4 regions of the Pseudoalteromonas sp. SWN166 genome follow, and region 2 is predicted to be linked to each of the others. Evidence: predicted binding sites of a transcription regulator. Region 2 holds the regulator's gene; each other region holds the start of a gene.
What was found. The regulator sigma-54, encoded in region 2, starts transcription at its own class of promoters, with help from an activator protein. The targets are predictions, from matches to a motif close to GTTGGCACGNNNNTNGNNT.
Positions count from the first base shown of each region.

Region 1 (4,734 bases), on a different contig from region 2:
GGGTTTCGCTCTTTAGCGGTTGCTAAAACAGACGGTCAGGATAAATGGCAATTTATAGGTGTATTGCCGCTTTTTGATCCACCGCGTGAAGAGGCAATACAAACCATTGCCGATGCAAAAGAAATGGGTATGAGCGTTAAAATGGTCACCGGCGACCAAGTGGCGATTGCACGCGAAACTGCCAGTAAACTCGGTTTAGGAACGAATATTTTAGATGCCAGTGGTTTTGGTGCCGTTGAGCATCATAAAACAACGCAGCTAGATGACTCTATCGAGAGCGCGGATGGTTTTGCGCAAGTATTCCCTGAGCATAAATACCATATTATTGATGTGCTACAGCATAGAGGGCACATTGTTGGTATGACCGGAGATGGCGTAAATGATGCGCCAGCACTTAAAAAAGCTGACTGTGGTATTGCTGTATCGGGTGCTACAGATGCAGCGCGTTCAGCGGCATCAATCGTATTAATGACCGATGGCTTGTCGGTTATTATTGATGCAGTTAAAGAGAGCCGAAAAATCTTTCAACGCATGAACAGTTATGCAATTTACCGCGTTGCAGAAACACTTCGCGTATTACTGTTTATGACCATGGCGATATTAATTTTTAACTTTTATCCGTTAACAGCCGTGATGATAGTGATGCTTGCTTTACTTAACGATGCCGCCATTTTGTCTATTGCGTACGATAATGTGCATTATCAAAATAAGCCCGAAACATGGAATATGCGGCTCGTTTTAGGGATCTCTTCAGTACTGGGGATTGTAGGGCCAATAGCTGCCTTTGGTTTGTTTTATTTAGGCGATAAAGTATTTGAATTTGACCGCCCTCATCTTCAAACATTAATGTATTTATTACTTTCTGTAGCAGGGCATTTAACTATATTTTCTGCGCGTACTCGCGGTCCATTTTGGTCAATTAAGCCGTCAAATATATTAATGGCAGCGGTATTTGGTACGCAAATAATAGCAACGTTGATTGCTGTTTACGGCGTGTTTATGACTCCACTAGGATGGGGATGGGCATTTGCTGTATGGGCATATGCCTTGGTGTGGTTTTTTATTAATGATGGCTTAAAACTAATTGCCTATAAAGTTTTTGATCCAACAGAAGCTCCCTTACTAGAGAAGAGTTAGCACATAGGCTTAAAAAATGGTTATAAGCCAAGTGGCTTATAACCAATAAGTACACAGGGAGTGTATATAAGATAGTTCAATTATGTGTGAGTAGAGTTACTCACAAATAAAAAGTATTAGTGCATTGCATCGTTATACTGCTTTGCCAAGCTTTGTTTTTGCCCTTCGGTTAATGCTTTACCCGCTAATTGAAATACTTCATGTTCTTCTTCACTCAGATGATGGTGCACTAAATGATGCAACTTTTTAGCTGCAACTAACCATGCAGACGAGCTCATTTCGGTATCTTCAAGTTGTTCAATTAATTCATCAATTTCGTGATGTTCAGCTACGCTGTGGCGCGCTTTTTCGTGTGTTAAGTCATCAAACATAAGGGGGTTATAAAAGTAACGTTCTTCAAATTTTGCGTGATCTTCTAATTCTGTTTTTAGCTCATCCATTAGCTTGTGGCGCTGCTCTGTGTCGCCGTGTGTTTGAATAAGTGCATCTACCAATTCTCGTTGTTTGTCATGATCGTGACGTAGTGCTTCAAAAATATTCATAACTAATCCTTTTACAATTTATTTGCTTATACCTTTAACAAGCAAACTAAATGCCAAACCTTAAATTATTGTATTTTATCGCTTTTTATTTTAATTTTTTGTTTTTCAGTGTTGGTACTGTAAATTTTACAGTGATGTGAGTGCAATAATTTCAGGTTTTTAAATAGCGAATTTATAGGCACAGGCAAGGCCTCTACAGATGCTTACAAATATTTACTGGCTGCATATTTTATTGTAGTGATAAAGTAGCAGCATTATTTAGGTACAACTTATAACGATTACCCCATACTTATGTGCCTTATAGAGTTTTAATTCAGAGGATAGTTTAAGGATGAACATAAAAAGCCCCGTCGCTGCATTATTACTGTGCGCTTTATTAAGTGCATGTAGTACAGCCCCGCGTTCAGACCCTAACTTTTGCATTGAAGAGGCTGAAATGGTTGATCGAAATGACGCTCAAACAAGCACAGAGGTTTATAATCAATGCATAAGCGCGCAAATAAAAAAAGATGAAAAAAACGACACTTTCTTTGATGCAGTGGGGGCGTTCTTTTTTGAATTTTTTGTAATGGTGGTAGAAAAGTAAATACGGCTAACTTTCAGCTATAGTCTAAAGCAAATAAGTTGCGTAAAAATAGGATTAGTTATGAAGCAATTTTTGATAACAATTTCACTTTTATTATTATTAAACGGCTGTGCAGCGCAACCTTATGCGGGCTCAGCAAAGTGCATGGAACAAGCTGATATTGCATACGAAACCGACACACTTAAAAATGAGCCATTAGATAATGAATGCAAAGCTACAAAAGTAAATACGCCTAATAAAGAGCTTGAGAATCATGGCTTGGTTGATCGAAGCCTTTTACAGCTAATGGTTAGTTTTTTAAATAGCGTATTTTAATAGTAAAAATATAATTAAATAAGGTATGTATGAGGGAAGAACTAAGAGCAAAAATAATTACCGTATGCGATAAAAAAATAGCCAGCAAAGGCGAAAACGTTGGGCTTTCTTTTTATGCATTTTTTGCCAATAAAAACGACAACCCAGAGCTACTCATGGAAGCAGCTACTTGGTGGATACACATTCATAAATTAGATCATTTTGTAAAAGCAAAGACCATCAAACAAATGATCTTAGATAGGCTTTAGCTTAAAAATCTGCGGCTACTTCAAACTCTAATCGTTTAAGCGTAATTGGGTGAGTAAATGCTAAGTATTCTGCATGTAAATGTAATCGTTCGGCTTTTTGCCCGTAATGTGTGTCGCCTATAATTGGCATGTTTAAACCTAAGCTGTGCGCGCAATGCACTCTTAATTGATGAGTTCGCCCTGTTTTAGGGTATAACTGTAATCGGGTAATATTGTTGTTACGCTCTAAAACCTGCCAGGTAGTAAGTGATGGCTTACCATGCTTGTAACACACCATTTGGCGCGGTTTATCATCAAAGTCGAGCACTAAGGGTAAATCAATTACTCCGCTATCCTCAGCTACATTACCATTAACTAATGCGACATAACGTTTATCTATGGTGCGGTCAATAAACTGCTTTTGCAGTGCTTTGTGCACGCGTTTATTAAGTGCGATCATCAATAATCCAGAAGTCGACATATCTAATCTGTGTACAATTAGCGGCCCTGAAGCCTCTGGAAATTGCGTTTTTATGCGCATATATACTGAGTCTTCAATATTTACGCCAGGTACCGATAAAAACTCTGCAGGCTTATTTACCACAAGTAAGTCATCATCTTTATAAATAATACTTAAATCTTTACCTTGGGCTGGGTTGATAAGTAGCGGGTTGTTTTCAACATTTAAGCCTTTTAGCATATGCCCGAGTATTGGCTGACATTTACTGTAACAAGAAGGGTAGTAGTTTTTATGCTGCCTAATTGCTGACTTAGGCGCGGCTCCCCACCAAAACTCTGCCATAGCAATTGGTTTTAAATCGTGCTTATAGGCGTATTGTAATAATTTAGGCGCTGCACAATCGCCAGCACCCGAAGGTGGAGTGTGCTCTGGTAGTGCTGCAAAAATAGCATTTAAATCTGTAGTTTCACCATTTGCATTTAAAAATTGGTACTGCGCAAATAACTTTTTTTGTAAGCTTTTAGAAAGCGTTTTACGGCGTTTTTTCAAATGAGCAATTTCATCAGTAATATTAGTGTGTGTTTGCTGCAGTGACTCGATTATATTTTGCCAATAGGCTTTAAGTGCCAGTAGTTGCTTTTTTTCTACGATGCTTTGTCCTGCAAGCTTATTTTTTAACTGCTCAAAATCACTTTCGCTAAGCTCTAATTCGCCTTCGGTACGTTGTATTTTACGTTGCTGGCGACCGGCTTGCATTACTGCCTGTTGGGCTAATAGTGCTTGTTGGTAGCTTTGTGTTGCATCATCAAGTTTGCTATTAACTTCATGCAGTTGTTCGCTATTTTCTAATTGCTCAATTTGAGCATTAATATCGTTAATTATTTTACTTTGAGCCAAATAGCTATCGTCCTGCAGCTGCATGCTAGAAACTGGCGGTACAAAGTTAATATTGGCTTTATCACCTTCAATTTGCCCCGAGTAAGCACTTAAAAAGCCTAATTGTTGCTTAGTATTTTGCACCACTAAAACCCCAAACATTTTACCGGCATTTTCTGCTTTTAAATGCGTTAACGTTTCAAGTTGTTGCTGTAATTGTTTTGTGGCTGCTACAGCTAATGGTTGCGGCTCGTAATAAAAAGGGAAAGTAAACTTTTCAGGAAGCGCGAGAGAATCAATATTTTGAGAAAATAATGTAAAGCACGAAGCAGAATTTGACATAGAAGTAAGAGAAAAGCATTCAGTAAAATAATTGAGCGCATAATAACATATTCATAGTTAAGCCACTAAAAATCTCGCACCCGCATATTCATAAACACTTTAAAGCGGACATTCATGTGTTATGTATCAGTATGGGTGCGCAGCAAACCTAGGAGTATCGTTTGTTAGTAAAGCCTCAGTAGTAATATATCTATCATTATCAAAATATTTAAGCTTATTGCTTCTCACTAATTAAGCGCATTTCGAAGC
Region 1 covers NZ_JADYXB010000006.1:53,675-58,408, reverse strand. The annotation lists gene I6F49_RS05260 (plasma-membrane proton-efflux P-type ATPase) at 1-1,137, shown strand, start outside; gene I6F49_RS05255 (hemerythrin domain-containing protein) at 1,254-1,679, opposite strand; gene I6F49_RS05250 (hypothetical protein) at 2,011-2,265, shown strand; gene I6F49_RS05245 (hypothetical protein) at 2,326-2,580, shown strand; gene I6F49_RS05240 (DUF6500 family protein) at 2,610-2,828, shown strand; gene I6F49_RS05235 (RluA family pseudouridine synthase) at 2,830-4,485, opposite strand.
Region 1: a site for sigma-54 is predicted at 1,719-1,737, ahead of I6F49_RS05255 (hemerythrin domain-containing protein). Genes of this name have one in related genera too.

Region 2 (4,734 bases):
TCTTCGGTTGCGGCTGCAATGTGCTTAGGTTCCATTTGGGCAATAATGCCTAAACGTACATCTTCTGATAGTTCTTCAAGAACATCACCTTGTACATCGGGATCAACCAACTGCCAAAGTAGTCGGCGAATTTTATGCGGTGATGACTCTAATAGTAGTGCGGTATCACAAGGAGCTGTTTTTGCGAGCATGCGCCTAACTTGAACAAATTGACCACTATTAAGTGACTTAGTCACCTGCTTTAGTTGTTGTAGTGGGTAATCTTGTTCAAAAGCTTCAGGCATTGGCGTCCTTTATAAATTTTTATATTACTTTATGAGGGGAGGTGAGTTAACTGGCGTCACTAACCATATTTATTTTATATATCTGTTTTAGTTGAGGCATTAGTAATGCGAGTGTTGTTTTTATAAAACAGATTACTCTTGTTCATTAAAGCGTTGTGCTATCAATTCTCCAACAGCATGTAAAGCTTGCTCAGAATCAGGGCCTTTACATACAACTTTAACTTCTTTGCCTTGGCTACTTTCAAGTAACATGAGTGCAAGTACGCTATCGCCTGCGGCTTCTTTGTCATCTTGAAATAATGTAATTGTAGCATCAAACTGCACTGCCAATTGGGCAAGTACGGTGGCTGCTCTGGCGTGTAATCCTAATTTGTTTTTTATTAAAAAAGTGTCTTCACAATGCATAAGTTACTCTACCTAAGCTGAACAGGTGATTATTCAGCTATATTATTTTTCTTGTTCGCGATGGCGAATTTTTACATTGGGGTGTGTCATTGCAAAACTTTCACCAATAGTTTGCGCTAAATATACAGAGCGATGTTGACCGCCCGTACACCCAATGGCAATGGTCAAATAACTGCGGTTATTTCTCTCTAAGTGCGGCAACCACGTTTGTACAAATGTTTGAATTTGCCATGTGAACTTTTGCACAATACTATGACTAGCCAAATAATCTTTAACAGGTTGATCTAACCCATTTAAAGGCTTTAATTCAGGCTCCCAATGAGGGTTTGGTAAAAAGCGTGCATCAAATACATAGTCTGCTTCTTTTGGGATACCGTGTTTAAAACCAAACGATTCAAACGTGACAATAAGTTGCTTATCTTTTTTACCTAAAATCTTTTCACGAATAGATTCAGCGAGTTGATGAACGCTTAAGTCAGTCGTGTCTATCATAAAGTCGGCGCGGGTGATTAATACATCAAGTAATTCTTTTTCTTTTTTGATGGCTAAATCCAGAGGCAGTGAATCTATTGATAATGGGTGTAATCTGCGTGTTTCAGAAAAGCGTTTGATCAATGTTTGATCGTCGCTGTCTAAATAAAATAATGTAGGTTTTGCAAAATCAGGTAGGTATTCAAGAATATCGTTAAATTCTTCCTGCTCTTTAGGAATGTTTCGAACATCAATGCTGACAGCAATTCTATCGTAGCTATCAGATACACTGCGCACTAATGAAGGCAGTAGGTTTACTGGAATATTATCTACGCAATAATAACCTAAATCTTCTACAACGCGTAAAGCAACCGATTTCCCAGAACCAGAACGGCCACTTATGATAATTAACTCCATTTATCACCCTTTAATAAAACTACGATTGATCAACAATAACTTGGTAAAGTTCAGCATCTGATTTTGCACTACGTAACTGCTTACAAAAATCTTTGTTATTGAGTCTATCAGCAATGGTAGCTAGAGTCTTTAAGTGCTGCTGGTTATCTCCATCTGGTACGATGAGTGCGACGAAAATATCAACAGGGCGGTTATCTATAGCATCAAAATTTATTGGCGTTTCGCTAACGAGCACTAAAGCCAAAGGCTCTTCTGCACCGCTCATTCTTCCGTGAGGAATCGCAATGCCACGCCCTATACCTGTACTACCCAATTTCTCTCTACTCATTAAAGCAGTTAGAATGTCTTGTTGCGGTAGGTATGGAAGTTTAGCGTGAGCAAGTTCGCTAATGAACTCTAAAATCCTTTTTTTGCTATTAAAAAGGACCGCAGCTTTGCTGCAGTCCTGGCATATAAGTGAGCTTAATTTCATCATATTAGTGTCGAGCAAGCTTCTCTTTGTGTTTAATTACTTGGCGATCTAGCTTGTCGATCAACGAGTCAATGGCGGCATACATATCTTGATGTTCTGTAGAGGCAAAGAGTTCGGCGCCACTTACGTGTATTGTCGCTTCTGCTTTTTGATTTAGTTTTTCTACATCAAGAATGACATGAACATTATTAATATGATCAGAGTGTCTTTCTAGCTTCGCAAATTTAGTATTAATATAGTCTCTTAATGAATCGGTTAATTCTACGTGACGACCAGTTAAGTTTAGTTGCATAAGCATTACCCTCTTTGTTTAGCGTCTTAAATCAAGCTTTTACGTTGATTTGACGGTGGAATAGCCAGAGACTCGCGGTATTTTGCGATTGTACGTCTCGCTACTTTAATTCCTTGCTCAGCCAATATATCCGCTATTTTGCTATCACTCAATGGTTTTGCTGAGTTTTCTGCTGCGATTAATTTTCGGATAAGCGCACGTATTGCTGTAGATGAGCATTCACCTCCATTTTCGGTGCTTACATGGCTTGAGAAAAAGTATTTAAGCTCAAATATACCACGGGGTGTGTGCATATATTTTTGAGTTGTTACGCGCGAAATTGTTGATTCGTGCATTTCTACCATTTCAGCAACATCATTTAAGACCATTGGTTTCATGGCTTCAGGGCCGTGTTCAAAAAAGCCTTGTTGCTGCTTAACAATGCAATTAGTTACTTTTAATAGTGTGTCGTTTCTACTTTCTAAGCTTTTAATAAACCATTTAGCTTCTTGTAAATGTGAGCGAATAAACTGGCTGTCACCACTGGATTTTACAGTGCGAGACATTGCAGCGTATTGGCTATTAACACGAATTTTAGGCATGCTATCTGGGTTTAACTCAACAACCCAGCGGCCTTTAATTTTTTTAACTGACACATCAGGAATAACATACTCAGACTCTTCTCTTACAATAGTATCTGCAGGCTTAGGGCTAAGAGTATGTATTAATGTCATTACTTCTTTAAGCTCTTCTTCTTTGAGCTTAGTCTTCTTCATTAATGTACGATAGTCACGAGCTGCTAATAAATCAATATGCTCGGTTAAAATCATTTTCGTTTCATTAATGTAAGGTGTTTCTTTATCAAACTGGTTAAGTTGAATACATAAACACTCTTGTAAACTACGTGCAGCAATACCGACAGGATCAAACAGTTGGATGCGCTTTAATACTGCTTCAATTTCATCAAGTTCAACTTCGTTATCTTCTTCGTTTTCTTGATTAAAGCTTTCTAAAATTTCTTCGCAGCTTAGTGTTAAAATGCCTGAATCATCGACGGCTTCTACAATAGCAATAGCAATGGCTTCATCGGTAGGGCTAAATGGCGTTAGTTGTAATTGCCACATTAAATACTCATGAAGCGTTTCAGTAGAGGCGCCTTGGTATATTGATTCGTCTTCAGGCATTGGACCTGATGATGCTGCAGGGGCGGCACTCATGTACTCATCCCAACTAACATCCATAGCCATGTCGTCACTTAGCGTGTCTTTTGCAAGTGCTTCACCACTATCTTGTTCGTATTCGCTTGGAGCATCATCGGCAGATGCGCTAACAGTTATGTCATCTGTATCTGCTTTTTGCTCGTTTTTACCTGCAGCGTCTTCGGAATAGTCTGGTTCTTCAACCTCTAATAGCGGGTTGCTGTCGAGAGCTTCTTGTATTTCTTGCTGGAGATCCAATGTACTGAGTTGCAACAAACGAATAGCTTGTTGCAGCTGTGGAGTCATTGTAAGTTGCTGGCCCATGCGCAGCTGTAGTGATTGCCTCATGTATCTCTAACAATCCTTTTATGTTGTTATAATTAATACTAGCAGATGCTTAAAGACATGGCGTAAATGTTACAGCCTAAATTGCTCGCCTAAGTAAACATCGCGTACTGTTTTATCATTTAATACGTGTTCTGGAGTACCTGATGCAATCAGCTCCCCATGAGAAACAATGTAGGCTTTTTCACAAACATCAAGGGTTTCTCTTACGTTATGATCGGTAATCAATACACCAATCCCACGATTTTTGAGATGTTCTATTATTTTCTTTATATCTAATACCGAAATCGGGTCAACACCTGCAAATGGTTCATCCAATAATATAAATTTAGGATCGGCTGCCAGCGCACGTGCTATTTCCACGCGGCGACGTTCGCCACCCGATAATGCCATACCTTGGCTATCACGAATGTGTTGTATGCTAAATTCATCTAATAATTTATCGAGCGTGTCTTCTCGGGCTTGCTTATTTAACTCTTTGCGTGTTTCTAAAATTGCCATTAAGTTTTGATAAACAGTCAGTTTTCTAAAAATTGAAGACTCTTGTGGTAAGTAGCCAATGCCTAATCTAGCACGACTATGCATAGGTAAAAGAGTAATATCGTTATCATCGATAGAAATTTTACCTTTGTCGCTAGGTACAAGTCCCACAATCATATAAAACGTGGTGGTTTTACCTGCGCCGTTAGGGCCAAGTAAGCCAACAATACTGCCAGCTTTTACTTCAAGACCGACGTTTTTGACAACTTCACGGCCTTTATAGCTCTTTGCTAATAGTTCTGCTTTTAATGTACTCATGGTTGACCTTTATCGTCTTTTTTACTTTTTTTAGTTTCGATAGGCACTAAAATCGTGTGAACGCGGTCAGTT
Region 2 covers NZ_JADYXB010000008.1:120,945-125,678, reverse strand. The annotation lists gene mgtE (magnesium transporter) at 1-284, opposite strand, end outside; gene I6F49_RS07175 (HPr family phosphocarrier protein) at 417-689, opposite strand; gene rapZ (RNase adapter RapZ) at 732-1,577, opposite strand; gene ptsN (PTS IIA-like nitrogen regulatory protein PtsN) at 1,597-2,049, opposite strand; gene hpf (ribosome hibernation promoting factor) at 2,054-2,341, opposite strand; gene I6F49_RS07155 (RNA polymerase factor sigma-54) at 2,368-3,867, opposite strand; gene lptB (LPS export ABC transporter ATP-binding protein) at 3,937-4,662, opposite strand; gene lptA (lipopolysaccharide transport periplasmic protein LptA) at 4,659-4,734, opposite strand, start outside.

Region 3 (4,734 bases), on a different contig from region 2:
TTCCTCTGTTTCGAGGCGTCCACTTAGCTGGTTAATATTTTTAGTGTATTGCTCGTTTGTTTGTATTTTATTTGAATATAGCATTCCTTGCGAAATAGCAGCTGGCGCTTCTGAGGTCGTTAAATACTTTTCACCTGTTGTTACTCGCTCTTGAGCATTTGCAACACCTTGTTGGTTGTCGAGTATTTTATTTATGTTGTTTTGGTACATTAAATTATTTGATAAACGCATAATTACCTCGCCGCATTTAATAAGGTGTCAAAAATTTCTTGAGCTGCAGCTAAAACTTGTGCTGATGCTGAGTATGATTGTTGAAAACGCAGTAAATTTGCAGCCTCTTCATCTAGGTTTACACCAGATAGTGATTCATACCATGCCTCAGATTGCTGTGCTAGAGCGTCAAATGCAGCCCCACTTGTGATTGCTTGGCCAGTTACAACACCTATATCACTCACTAACCCCGAATAAGCTTGGTTGAACGTTTTATGGTTGTCGGCTGTTACTGTTGTTTCTACGTTTAAGCGTACTAATTCGCCATTTTGTAAGTCAGCTAATTTTAAACCATTACGGTTATCGTCAAAGCCGCCTTTATTAAGCTCAAGTGTAAAGGTATCGCCTGTTGCTGGAGTACCTTCTATATCAAAGTCAAAACCATAATCGCTATACGGCGTTCCTGCTTGAGATAAAACATTATTACCAGGGGGCGCTATAGTGACTGCTACATTAGTGCCGCTACCATCGCTAATTAAATAATCATTAATACCGGCAGCTTTAACTATTTTAATATCACCATTAGCAAGTGCTGGTGGATTTACTGGTATTGGTGGTGTAGTAAGTGGTGTTTCTAGAGTAAATCCACCTGAAATGACGCTATTGACCGTACCCGCTGAAATAGTAGCAGTACCAGTATTATCTAAGCTATTTGCTGTACGAATAGGCGATGCGAGTGCTAAGTCTTCTCCGCGGCCTGTTGCAAGCGTGATGCTAGAAGCTGAGTCAGAATTAAGTTTAATTTGAAATTGATCGCCAGTATTACCTTTTTTGGTTGGGTCTATACCTATATTCAATTGTAGTCCGAAGGAATCTTTTACTGTTGCAAGCACTTCTGGTGTTGTAGCCGTTGCCGCTTGATAGGGGACTGCATTTCGAATATCGTCTGCATTTATGATCCCATCGGCTGGGATATCTGCAACTGATGGATCACCTAGCGGCTCGCCTTTATTATCTACTGGTTGAATAGAAACCGATGTCGCACTGGTATAAGTAATAATAAAGTCACTGGCAGGAAGTTCACTGCCTTTACCTGGCTCTACCGTTGCAGTCATACCAGCATCACCAGTATTCGCTTGATAAGCATAAGCGCCAACGGTAGGTATATTAAAAATATTCCCCCCTAGCTGGCCTGTTGCATCCATACCCAATTTGTTTTGCTCATTAAATGCGTCAGCTATCGCTAAGCCCATTTGACCAATTTGGTTTTGCGCAGGGACTAATATGTCATCTCTAAAAGCAAGTAAGCCGCCAATTTTGCCTTTGAGTTTACTTGCATCAACTTCAAGCGGCACTGCTTTGCCACCATTAACGTCAAGCGTGAATTCTTTAAAGTTAGGATCGGGGTCGCCCGTCATCGAAAATAAGTTAAATGCGCCATTTTGCATAACAACTGCTTCGCCTGTGCCCATAAAAACGAGCTTTTCGCCATTTGGACCATCAAGCGTTTCTATGTCTATTAGCTCTGATAAGTCGCGTATCGCTTTATCACGTTCGTTATAGGTAGAGCTCGCATCTGCGGCGTTATTAGTGCCATTAACTGCTGCAATATTTTGATTTAGCGTGCTAATACTTTGAATGAGTGAGTTTGCTTCATCTGAAAATATTTCGAGCTGCTCGTTTACTATACTTTTTTGATCAAGCACGATGCCCGAAAGCCTATCCATTTGATCAATTAAGCTTTGCGCGTCGGTCATTACTAATGAGCGAGCAACGGTAGATGACGGCTGATTAAGCGCTTCTTGCACGTTATTAAATAAAGAGTTAATGCCAGTCGAAAGGTTGTTCGACTCTTCAGAAAAAATAGTATCAACTCGATTAGCCTCAGTAATAAACTGATCGAAAAACGATTTATTAGAGGTGTCACGATTTAGCTGTGACTGAGCAAACTCGTTTAGTAATCGGTATGTTTCGCCTCGCCCCACTTGGTTATCAACCATAGTAGTAAACTCAGTGCGCTCACGTACGTAGCCTTCTGTATTAACATTGGCGATATTTTTACTTGTCGTTTGCAGTAGCTCCGAGCTTGCTCTAACCCCAGAACTGGCAATGTTTAATAAATTAAACGACATGTTACTCTACTCCTTGGCGGATCACGTTTGCCGCAATGTCTTTTAGCTGGCTGCTATTGAGCACATTTTTTATTTTGCTGGCGTAATTTGGATCGGTTGCATAACCTGCTTTTTGTAATGAATCTAAAAAGTCATTTGGTTTTGCTGTATTTTGTAATGCTTCTTGGTAGCGTGGGTTTTGCGTTAAAAAATCAACGAAGTCGTTCACGCTATCTTTAATTGAATCGTAGGCTCTAAAGCTGGCTTGTTTTTTAACGGGTGTGCCTTGCTCAAACTCAAGCGTTACTTTGCTTGCTTTGTCGCCTTCCCAGCTTTTATCTGACTTAATATTAAATAAGTTATTTGAGCTGCCACCGTCACTTTTATTAATAATGTGTTTACCCCAACCGGTTTCAAGTGCCGCTTGAGCAACCATTACCGCTGGGTTTAAACCTATTTTTTGCGCTGCAGTTTTAGCGTGTCCCCACACTGAACTTACAAACTCTTCTGCATTTTTAAATGTTGGGCTATCGGTTTTAGATTCTGCAGTATCGACTTTAGGCTCAGCAATATCGGCTTTAGTACTCTTAACGATAAGATCGGGTTGCTTATTTTTTTGCTCATGAGGAAGAGCGGATCCGACTTGCGTATCGCTAAAAATATCGTTGGTTGTTCTAAGCACAGAGCCTGGCATAAAGTTTTTAGACTCAGGCGATAACTGCTGAACAATTAAATCGGCAAGGCCTAACGAGCCATTTGATGAAAGCTCTGTTGAAAGTTGCTGATCGTGCATTTCTTCAAAAAACTTTACGCCACTTGAATTAAATGGACTGTCTTTGTCTTCAAATGCTTCGTTAGCTTTGCGCATTCCTTTGAGCAACATTTGCGTAAAAATGGCTTCAAATTGTGCGGCCGCTTTTTTGAGCGCAGCTTTAGAGGCATCAGTTGATGCATCGCCACTCGTTAAGGCTTCTTTACGAAGTGAATCTAAGTTGCCTAAATCAAAAAAGTTTTGTTTATCGAGGTGATTAGTTTCCATCGGCTTTTTGACACAAAATGAATAATGCAGTTAAAAATGCAAAAATTGAGCCACTACCGATAAAACAAGGAAGATAAAAATAATAAACTTAAGTTGCTGTAAATAAAAAGCCCTAGCTTCAAAAATATAGGGCTTAAGTAATACGTTATTTATTGACTTGGGTTATTTATATAACAACTAACTGTCCGTTAATTGCGCCGGCTTCTTTTAGTGCTTCTAAAATAGCCATTAAGTCACCAGGCGCTGCGCCTACTTCGTTAATTGCGCGAACTAAATCGTCAAGGCTTACACCTGGATTAAATACAAAGGCGCGCGAGTCGTCTTGGTTTACATCAATAATACTTTGCTGTGTGACAACTGTATCACCGTTTGCTAGCGGGTTTGGTTGCGACACGTTTTGTTGCTCTGCAATTGTTACGGTTAAGCCACCGTGAGTTATAGCCGCAGGCTGAAGCTTAACGTTTTTGCCAATAACAATTGTACCGGTGCGCGAGTTAACTATAATTTTAGCGGCCATGTCAGCTGGTTTAAATTCTAAGTTTTCGAGTGTCGATAAGTACGATACCCGCTGGGATGCATCGCGTGGTGCAATAACACGAATAGAGACCGAATCAATTGCTTGTGCGCTATTTGGGCCAACTAGGTCATTAATTGTTTTTTCTAGGCGTTTTGCCGTTGTAAAGTCTGGGCGATTTAAGTTGAAGGTAATGTAATCGCCTTGCATAAATGGGCTTTCTACGGTGCGTTCAACTGTTGCGCCATTTGGTATACGACCAACTGTAGGGGTGTTAATTACAACCTTACTACCATCAAGGCCTTGTGCACCTAAGCCACCGACAATTAAGCTACCTTGTGCTATTGCATACACATTGCCATCTACACCCTTTAAAAAAGTTTGTAGTAAAGTACCGCCACGTAAACTGCCTGCACTACCAATAGACGAAACCGTAATATCTATTGTTTGCCCAGGCTTTCTAAATGCGGGTAATTCTGCATGCACAGCAACAGCGGCAACATTTTTAATTTTAGGACTTTGAGTTGAAGGTAGCGTAATGCCAAAGCTGTTCAACATGCCTCTAAAACTTTGTTGTGTATATGAGTTTTGCTCGCCAGTGCCAGGTAAACCAACCACTAAGCCATAACCCACTAATTGGTTAGAGCGCACGCCCTCAACCATAGACACATCTTTTATGCGCTCAGCACTGGCAGTAAACTGCCAGCCTAATAACACAACTAAACATAAAGCTTTAAGGCTATTCATGTTGTAACCCTCTAAAATGGAAACAGCGAACTGCTAAAGAAACGTGTAAGCCAACCAGGACTTTGCGCTTCTTGCGTTTGCCCTTTACCTGAGTATTGAATACGTGCATTAGC
Region 3 covers NZ_JADYXB010000007.1:62,668-67,401, reverse strand. The annotation lists gene flgL (flagellar hook-associated protein FlgL) at 1-231, opposite strand, end outside; gene flgK (flagellar hook-associated protein FlgK) at 234-2,342, opposite strand; gene flgJ (flagellar assembly peptidoglycan hydrolase FlgJ) at 2,344-3,360, opposite strand; gene I6F49_RS06060 (flagellar basal body P-ring protein FlgI) at 3,527-4,621, opposite strand; gene flgH (flagellar basal body L-ring protein FlgH) at 4,633-4,734, opposite strand, start outside.
Region 3: a site for sigma-54 is predicted at 3,397-3,415, ahead of flgJ (flagellar assembly peptidoglycan hydrolase FlgJ). Genes of this name have one in related genera too.

Region 4 (4,734 bases), on a different contig from region 2:
TTGCTAATGTAGCCGATAAACAAGCGCTCATATTAACGAGTGATGGCGTATACAAAGCACAAACAGGTGAACCAACACTACTGTTTAATTATGAATCGGTTCTAAACCAATTAAAAATAGATAAACTTGAAAAAATAGACTTTGTTTTCGATGCAAATAATGATGGCCTAAGCGATATTTTCATCCCTGATTTAGCAAGCAGCACTTTATATATTCAAAGCAAAGATGGGAGCTTTAAACCTAACAAATTTAAGCAAACCCCTTTGTACGAAGGTAGTTTTTCAAGAAAAGGGCTTTCGCTAGAAGTTAATATTAACAATAAACCGGTCGTTATTGATTTTAACCACGACGGCGTAAACGATTTGGTTTTTTCAAATGACTTTGGAGCCGATGTTTTGCTTGGTACTTCAGAAGGCTTTGCTCAAAAGCTTACCTCGATTGATTTTAACATCGAATTAGGCGAGTTAAGTAATGGCGAGACTCGCAAAATAAAGCAAATTATTGATATTAATAATGACGGATTTCTAGATTTTACAACCAGACAGTTTAAGCCAACGCAAGGTATGGATTCGTTAGATATAAAAATAGCACATACTTTGTACCTAGGAAGTGCTAAAGGCTTTAGTAATTCGCCCATTCCCTTATTTGAAACACAAGGCCCCAGTGAATTATTGCTCAAAACTGATTTTAATAACGATGGCTTAATCGATTTACAAAAAATGGATTTAGATATTGGCTTAGGTACTATCGCTTCTATGGCATTGGGCGGCGGCAGTACTGATGTAGATGTAGAGATGAACCTTTATAAGCAGCAGCCTGATGGTTCATTTGCCAATGAATCGAGTATCGAACTTGATTTAGAAATGGAAGTGGGAATGAACGGCGATGACTCCGACCCAGCGCTCTATTTTGGCGATATTAACGGCGACAGCTATATTGACGCGGTTTACAAATACAGTAAAAAAACACTGTATATTTATTACGGAGAGCAAGATTCACTCCTCAATAAAAAACGTAAAAAATTAAAATTAACACTACCTAAAAATAATAAAGATATTCTATTAGTTGATATAAACCAAGATGGTAAAAAAGACTTTGTATTTAAATTTACCGAAGAAGATGGCACCAGCAAAATAGAAACACGTTTAAATTAAGCCAATAAAAAAAGCCCAACAGAATTAACCGTTGGGCTTTGGACTTAAGACTTATGAGTAACAATCAGCTTACTCTAAGCTATAACACCTAAGCAGTTACATTTAGCAGTGAATCGCCTTCACTTAAACCAAACTTCTCTTGCACTGATGCAAGAATCGATTCTTTATCTTCATCAGACAACTGACTTGAATACTCAGTTAATAGCTCATCTAAGTAGCTCACTACTTCGTCTGTATCTACTGATTCTAATGAGTTTTGTGGCGGTGGCGGCGGTCTTTGACCTTCTACACGTCCTGCATCACCAATACTTTTAGCATCAAACTCAAGTTCGCCCATTAAATCAGCAAGCTCTTTTGTTGGTGCAATACCTTGCTCTTTAAACGCAGCTTGAATACTTTGCGCATCGTCGCTAGTTAAGTTTTCTGCATCAAACTCTGCAAGCGTTTCTTTAACAAAGTCGCTTTGCTCTGTTGTTAGTTTTGCAGCTTGGCTATTTTGCTGTGGCATATAGCTTGCTGAACTACTGATATTGTTAATCATTTTAGTATCCTTTCAACGTTCACGACGAGGTGGTTTATGTTCACTTAGCTCTTGCTCACTAATTTCGCCATTGCCATCAGCATCTATAGAATCAAAAATTGTTTGTGCATCGCCGTGTGGCGGTTTTTTAGCATTAAATTCTTCAAAGCTAATTACGCCATTACCATCAGCATCAATACTTGAAAAGTCAGGTTTTTCAGGAGGATTGTCACCGCCTCGAGCAGCTACATTAGCTGAAAAAGCAATAGATAATATTGCCACTGTGGCAAGAGTTGAAAAATGCTTCATAGTAATAACCTCGTATTTAAGAATTAAATTAATATTACCCTTTAAAAATGCAAACAATGTGCAAATAATAAGGAAGTAATAAATTATTTTTAATAAAACTGATGATTCAAAAAAGTTCCGGTTGATTGGTTTGCAATCAATATATAAGCTAATAAAAAATACAATTAATAACTCTCAAGCAGTTGCGTTACTGCCCTTAATTCTCAAAGCTGATATACTGCTTGAGCCAATTAAACAAACAAATACAGAGCACTTTCATAAATAATGATTAATAACCAACCCTATTTAGCAGGCAATCTGTGAAAATACCTAAACGCCTACAACCCCTTGTTGATGATGGCCTTATTGACGAAGTTATAAGCCGACTAATGAGCGGTAAAGAAGCCGATGTATTTATTGTGCGTTGTGGTGAACACATTCGCTGCGCAAAGGTTTATAAAGATGCGGTTAAGCGTAGCTTTAAAAAAGCAGCACAATACCAAGAAGGCCGGAAAGTACGTGGCGGTCGCCAAGCGCGTGCCATGGGTAAACGTTCTAGCTATGGCCGTCAATTAGAAGAAGAAATTTGGCAAAATGCTGAAGTAGATGCTTTATCTCGTTTAGCTGGCGTAGGTGTACGTGTTCCTGATACTTACTTTTGTATTGATGGCGTGCTGCTTATGGAACTCGTGTCGGACGAGGACGGTAATGTAGCTCCTCAACTTGGGCATGTAGTTTTTAGCGAAGAGCAAGCTATTGAGCAACATAAACTCATGATGCATTACATTAAGCTTATGCTTTGCGCAGGTATAATACACGGTGACTTATCTGAATTTAATGTACTTGTAGATAATAACGGCCCTGTAATTATAGATTTACCGCAAGCAGTTAACGCTTCTGCAAATAACAGTGCACAAGCTATGTTTGCACGCGATGTAAATAACATCCGTCGCTATTATGGCGAATTTGCGCCAAGCATACTAAAAACTCAATACGCTAAAGAAATGTGGGCATTATTTGAAGAGGCAAATTTAACGCCTAATTCAACGCTTACTGGTGAATTTGAAGACAGCGACGAACTTGCTGATGTAGATTCTATTCTTGATGAAATTCAGGCGGCAGAATACGAAGAGTTTGATCGTTTAGAACGAATTAAAAATGCTGACGACGATGAGTAGATCATCGTCATAGCTTACTAAAGCCCCCTTACTACGGATACACAAATCGGTAGCCAACGCCATAAACAGACTGAATAACACTTTCAGTTTGTGTCACTTCATCTAGTTTTTTACGCAACTTTTTAATATGGCTATCAATAGTACGGTGGCTTACAATACGCTGATCGGCGTACATTGTATCCATTAAGCTATCGCGCGAATAAATACGGTTAGGGTTATTAAACAAAGGTTTAAATAACTGAAACTCAAAGTTAGTAAGCTCAATACAACTGGTTTTAAATTTTACAGTGTAGGTGCTTTCATCAAGTTGCATAACCGTTGCTTTTGGCTCTTCGCTATTGAGGCGCCTCAAAATAGCTTTAACTCGCGCCACCAGCTCAGCATAACTAAACGGCTTACAAATATAATCATCTGCGCCTAATTCAAGCCCAAGTAATCTATCTATTTCTTCTACTTTTGCCGATACCATAATAATAGGCACATTTGAAAAGCGCCTGATTGCTTTACACAATTCAATACCACTTTGACCTGGTAGCATTATGTCGAGCAAAATTACGCTCGGCCTGTTAATTTCAAGCCAAGGTAATACTTCATTTCCGTGATGTATTTGATGAGTAACAAAATGATGGCTACTTAAAAAGTCACTCATTAAGTTAGCTAGCTTTACTTCATCTTCTACAATCAGTATTTGTTCGCTCATAGAGTTCTCTGTTATTAGTAATCCAAAATTAGGATAAAAATACCATATCAAACAAAGTTCAAGTTACGTATTTTTTGTGAATCAACTAAAGCTAAATAGTTGGTAGCCTAATAATAATAGCAAGGCCGCCTAAACTGGCTTTTTCAGCGGCTATTTCACCTTTGTGTCCTTTAACTATATGCTGACAAATAGACAAACCTAAGCCTGAACCGCCCTCTTGACGATTACGCGAGCTATCTACTCGATATAAATACTCAAACAAATGCGATAAATGCGACTGATCTACACCTACGCCATTATCTTCAATTATAAGCTCTAAGTAGGTTTGCCCTTTAATGCTTATATTACTAGCCGTTAATGAAATAGTTGTGCATTGAGCATAATGTACCGCGTTCATTAAAATATTATCGAGTAGCTGTAAAAGGCGCGTTTTATCTGCTTGTACAGTTATATGTTTAGCGCTATTTAGTAGATAAATTTTTATATTATGTTGTTCAAGTATAGCCTGATACTTTTGCTCTACAGTGCTTAATAGTAACGCCATGTCAGTAGGTTGCATAGTGTAGTGCATTCCCCCTAACTCTGCGCTGTTGAGCATATGTAAGTCGTCTATTAAGCGTTTTAAATGCAAAGCTTCATCGTTAGCCGAACTTATATTTTTTGTATTCGGTTCGCGTATGCCAAGTAGCATAGCTTCAAGTTCACCGAGTAAAATGCTCATTGGCGTCCTAAGCTCATGAGAAATATTAGCAAGCCAGCGTTTACGTACTTGCTCGTCTTTAGCGAGTGTAAATGCAAGCGTATTAAAATCTTCGCTTAATTGGCCTAATTCGTCTTTTCGCTCAAGCGTAAGTTTGGTCTCGTAATTCCCTTGTGTTAAGCGATGCATACCAT
Region 4 covers NZ_JADYXB010000003.1:209,136-213,869, forward strand. The annotation lists gene I6F49_RS03285 (FG-GAP repeat domain-containing protein) at 1-1,154, shown strand, start outside; gene I6F49_RS03290 (hypothetical protein) at 1,243-1,695, opposite strand; gene I6F49_RS03295 (EF-hand domain-containing protein) at 1,708-1,983, opposite strand; gene I6F49_RS03300 (PA4780 family RIO1-like protein kinase) at 2,283-3,140, shown strand; gene I6F49_RS03305 (response regulator) at 3,172-3,840, opposite strand; gene I6F49_RS03310 (ATP-binding protein) at 3,932-4,734, opposite strand, start outside.
Region 4: a site for sigma-54 is predicted at 2,031-2,049, ahead of I6F49_RS03295 (EF-hand domain-containing protein). Genes of this name have one in related genera too.